DNA from 2 places in the Halobacillus sp. AWH4_228 genome. Region 2 is predicted to be linked to the other one. Evidence: a T-box and tRNA genes for the amino acid it is inferred to sense, from the RefSeq annotation. Region 2 holds a T-box; the other holds one or more tRNA genes.
What was found. The T-box of region 2 lies ahead of glyQ (glycine--tRNA ligase subunit alpha). A T-box ahead of a tRNA ligase gene usually reads a tRNA of that ligase, here a tRNA-Gly.
Positions count from the first base shown of each region.

Region 1 (2,403 bases), 1.5 Mb from region 2:
ATGTGGAGAATGTAAAACAAATAAGGAGGTTCTTCATTTATGTCCATTGCTGTAAAAGATAGGTTGAGTACAGACAAGCTTAGTAAACTGAGGACGGCCGCTGTTTTGGAGTTTACCGAGGAAATCTTCGAGTCAGACAATTACCGCTGCCTGGAAGTTCTGGATTCGGATCAGCAGCACCTGTTTATTGTGAACAGAAATGACCGCACGCTGACAGCCTTAAGCTTATCGCCGGATATGTCATTGAAAAAGGAAACGTTGTTTGCGGATAAAATCATTTCTATGAAGGAGTACTTCGACGAATACAGCCTCAATGAAAATACACCTCCTAGAAAAATTGAAATCGTATTTATGGAAAACCGGACAGTGCTCATTGAACCTGTCAGTTCCATGGAGCAGGACGAGGAGTACAAGAAAAATGATGTCGCTGCCCAAGTGAATGAGGATTTTGAAAACTTGATCGCTGCTTTGAAGAACACGTTGATTCTATAAGTCAGACGGAGGAAGAGCCATTTGAATGGCTCTTCTTTTTTATTTGGCCTGCATAAAGCCGGCACGTCCGGGGACAATAAGAAGACTCGGCATTACATGCGCCAGAATACCTCTCCAGATGCAGCTTTCCTCCCGCACACATCCTCGTCCATCAGGATTGTGGAGGTGATTGAGATGAATACAACCGATCTGTTTGAGCTGTTTAAACTCTTCATTGACTCCCTGCATTTCACCGCTTTTCTCGTATTTTCCATCATCTACGTCTTCCAGCATAAGCAGAAGGATTAGTTCCAGGCGGACTGCTTCCCCCGGCAGTCTGCTTTTTTATGTATAAAAAAGATCCCATCCGGGTATAGTAGGCCTATCAGGCTTTTAAACTATGACCCCATAACATTGTAAAGCGGCTATTAAGATTTCGACAAAAAAACGCAAAAATCATGTTGCATCGATAGAATTCGGATGTTATCATAACAAATATAGATGAGGGGAGTTGTACGGACAACTCAGCTCTTCATATGCGGGTGTAGTTTAGTGGTAAAACCTCAGCCTTCCAAGCTGATGATGAGGGTTCGATTCCCTTCACCCGCTCCATTCACTATTGTGATGCAATTATTTTTTATACTTATGTGAACCAACGCAGTGTTTCGTTAAATGGGTAACGAAGCATTGCGTTTTTTAATGCGGAAAAATGGATACAACCTATAATAGAACGAAGACAGGAGGATGCCGGAATGAAAAAACTTCAAACGATGCTGAAGCAGATCGACGGTAAGAGTTACAAAGGATATAAGCAGATCCAAGGGACGTACAGTTTCGAGGATTATACGCTTCATATAGACTATGTGCAGGGAGATCCATTTGCGGCTCCATCGAAAATCAGGATTCAGGTGCCTCAGAGCAGACGCCCTGTTCCTGCCGAATATAAAGAGACGAAGAGTCGAAAAACGTACGCAGAAGATGCCTTTGCCAGAGCGGCAGCGGATACGATTAAGAAAACCCAGTTCAGTGTGAAGGGCTCAGGAAAAAGCGGAATGGTCGCCATTGATCAGCCGGGCCAGGAAATTTTAGAACGGACTGCGGTCACCCTGATGCCTGAAGATATCATCATCTGCCTGACGGTGGGCCTGCCCGCAAATGGCCGGCGCATCAATGGAAAGCAGGCGGAAAAGCTGTTTTTCTCTGTGATTCCTGAGATGCTGAAGCAGTCTGTGTTTACTGTCAAAGACAGCGAGCTGGAGGAAGTTTGTCAGCTTGCCGATCAGCACGATACCCTTTTAGAGGCAATGCGTGAAAACGGCTGGATGTCCTTCGTGGCAGACGGGGCGGTTCTTCCAAGGGAGAGCGGAGTGAGCCAGCGCCCGATGAAAAAAGCCGTTCCTTTTGAGAGCCCGGAGGAAAACCGCGTCTCAATCACGATTCCCCATCGTCAGGAGCCGTTGACAGGGATGGCCTTGAAAAAAGGGATCGTCCTGATTGTCGGCGGGGGATACCATGGTAAAAGTACCCTCTTGAATGCCATCGAGCGCGGGGTGTATCCTCACATTAAAGGGGATGGACGTGAATATGTCCTGACAGATCCGGACAGTGTGAAAGTAAGAGCGGAAGACGGACGTCAGGTCACCAAGGTGGATATTTCGCCGTTTATTAAAAATCTTCCGCACGGAACGGACACGACGGCTTTTTCTACGGAAAACGCAAGCGGCAGCACCTCCCAGGCGGCCAACGTTATGGAGGCGCTTGAGGCGGGGGCACGCACACTGCTGATCGATGAAGATACGAGTGCCACCAACTTCATGATCCGTGATGAACGGATGCAGGAGCTTGTCGTAAAGGAAAAAGAACCGATCACACCGTTCATTGATAAAATCAGACAGATGAGAGACGATCTTGATGTTTCTACAATTCTCGTCA
Region 1 is NZ_JBSWTE010000001.1:3,079,493-3,081,895, reverse strand. Features, by position in the region: gene ACXADP_RS15965 (hypothetical protein) at 40-492, shown strand; tRNA gene ACXADP_RS15960 (tRNA-Gly) at 1,010-1,083, shown strand; gene ACXADP_RS15955 (ABC-ATPase domain-containing protein) at 1,224-2,403, shown strand, end outside.
Region 1: it encodes a tRNA-Gly, which carries the amino acid that the T-box ahead of glyQ (glycine--tRNA ligase subunit alpha) is inferred to sense. The anticodon was not compared.

Region 2 (2,403 bases):
AAGCAGGGCAGCATGCTGAAGGAAGTCGGCAAGAGAGCCCGTAAGGATATTGAATCCCTGCTCGGCAGTAAAGTGTATCTTGAACTGTGGGTGAAAGTACAGAAAGACTGGCGGAACAAGCAGATTCAACTCAGCGATTTCGGTTACAGGGACGACGAATACTAAAGGTTGGAAAAAATTAAGCCTTATAGATCAGGCCGGGGAAAGCAAGATAAGAATGTAAATGGTATCAGCGAATAAAAGAAAGGCGGTGTTTCTTGTGCTCGACAACCTTTCATGGAACGTTTTCAGGCAGACAGGAAGTGTGGAAACTTACTTGATGATGAAAGAATTTGAGTCGCAGGATCAACAACAGTCTCAGGAACCATTTGCTTCCTCCCCTGATCCCCTGACAACGAATGACCAAAATTCGTAAACGGAGCAGGTGATACACTTGATGGACAAAGTGGAAGGCCTTGTGATCCGTACTAATAATTATGGGGAAACACATAAGATAGTCACGATGATGACAAGGGAGAAAGGGAAAATAGGTGTCATGGCCAGAGGCGCTAAGAAGCCGAAGAGCCGGATGGCATCTGTATCCCAGCCGTTTATTCACGGAATGTATCTCATACAGTCAGGATCCGGACTTGGATCTATGAGCCAGGGGGAAATGTTATCCTCCCTCCGTTCCATCCGCGAGGATATTGTCAAAACAGCCTATGCTTCCTACATTGCAGAGCTGACCGACAAGCTCATAGAAGAAAAACAACCGGATCCTTTTCTTTTTGAACAGCTTCTGCAGACGATGGTGTGGATGAATGAAGATAAAGATCCGAACATCCTCACTATGATGTATGAATTGAAGCTTTTTAAAAAGGCCGGATTTGCGCCGGTGGTTGATCACTGCCTGAACTGCGGCAGTACAGAAGGTCCGTATTCCTTTTCCATGTCCGAAGGCGGTCTTCTCTGCTACCGCTGCAAGCATATCGATCCCGGAGCCTACGGCCTGCCGGATCCGCTTCCAAAGCTGCTGCGTGTATTTTTACATATTGATGTAAAACGACTCGGACAGATTACCATGAAGGAAGAAAATAAAAAGCTGCTCCGTCAGCTGATGGATGAATACTATGACCGTTACGGCGGATATTTTATCAAATCCAAAAAGTTTTTGAAGCAGCTTGATTTATTTTCTGAGTGAGGTTTGACAGCATCCTTGCAACTAGAGTATGATTCTAATATCAAATATACGTACTGCAGTGAAAGAGAGGAGTAGCTGAACCCCGTTCTCCACAAGCGAGCCTGAGCCGGTGAAAGTCAGGCGGGAACCATTCAGTGAAGGCGCTCTGGAGCAGTTTTTTAAAGTGGCTTTTCTACATAGAAGAGCAATTAGGGTGGAACCGCGGAAATCCCGTCCCTATGTCTGATTCAGGCATAGGGGCGGGATTTTCTTTATCCGCTCACTATTAGGAGGAGGAAAAGACTTGAATATTCAAGATATGATTTTAACCCTGCAGAATCACTGGTCCAGCCAGGGATGTCTGCTCATGCAGGCTTATGATACGGAAAAAGGGGCAGGAACGATGTCTCCGATGACCCTGCTTCGAAGCCTTGGTCCGGAACCTTGGAACGTAGCTTATGTAGAACCGTCCCGTCGTCCGGCTGATGGACGCTATGGCCAGAACCCAAACCGTTTGTACCAGCATCATCAGTTCCAGATCATCATGAAACCATCCCCGGATAACATCCAGGAGCTGTATTTAGAATCCCTGCGTGCCCTTGGCATCGATCCGTTGAAGCATGATATCCGCTTCGTTGAAGATAACTGGGAAAACCCGACACTTGGAGCCGCCGGCCTTGGATGGGAAGTATGGTTGGACGGTATGGAAATCACTCAATTCACGTACTTCCAGCAGATCGGTGGATTGGAAGCGAAGCCGGTTTCAGCGGAAATCACGTACGGACTTGAGCGTCTGGCGTCCTATATCCAGGATAAGGAAAACGTATTTGAACTGGAGTGGACCAATGGCGTGACAGTTGGAGATATCTTCACACAGCCGGAATACGAACATTCCGTTTATACGTTCGAAGCGTCTGATGAAAAGATGCTCTTTGATTTGTTTGGGACCTATGAGAAAGAAGCGGAACGCATCATGGAAGAGGGACTCGTGTTCCCCGCGTATGATTACGTGCTGAAGTGTTCGCATACGTTCAATCTCCTGGACGCTAAGGGCGTCATCAGTGTCACAGAGAGGACGGGGTACATTTCACGGGTCCGGAACCTTGCCCGTAAAATTGCGAAAACCTATGTAGAAGAAAGGGAACGCCTCGGATTCCCAATGTTGAAGAAAGAAGGTGGAGCAGATGAGTAAGACTGTATTATTTGAGCTCGGCCTGGAGGAGCTTCCTGCCCGTTTTATTAAT
Region 2 is NZ_JBSWTE010000001.1:1,616,647-1,619,049, forward strand. Features, by position in the region: gene era (GTPase Era) at 1-165, shown strand, start outside; gene ACXADP_RS08025 (YqzL family protein) at 260-415, shown strand; gene recO (DNA repair protein RecO) at 434-1,180, shown strand; T-box leader at 1,230-1,401, shown strand; gene glyQ (glycine--tRNA ligase subunit alpha) at 1,464-2,351, shown strand; gene glyS (glycine--tRNA ligase subunit beta) at 2,344-2,403, shown strand, end outside.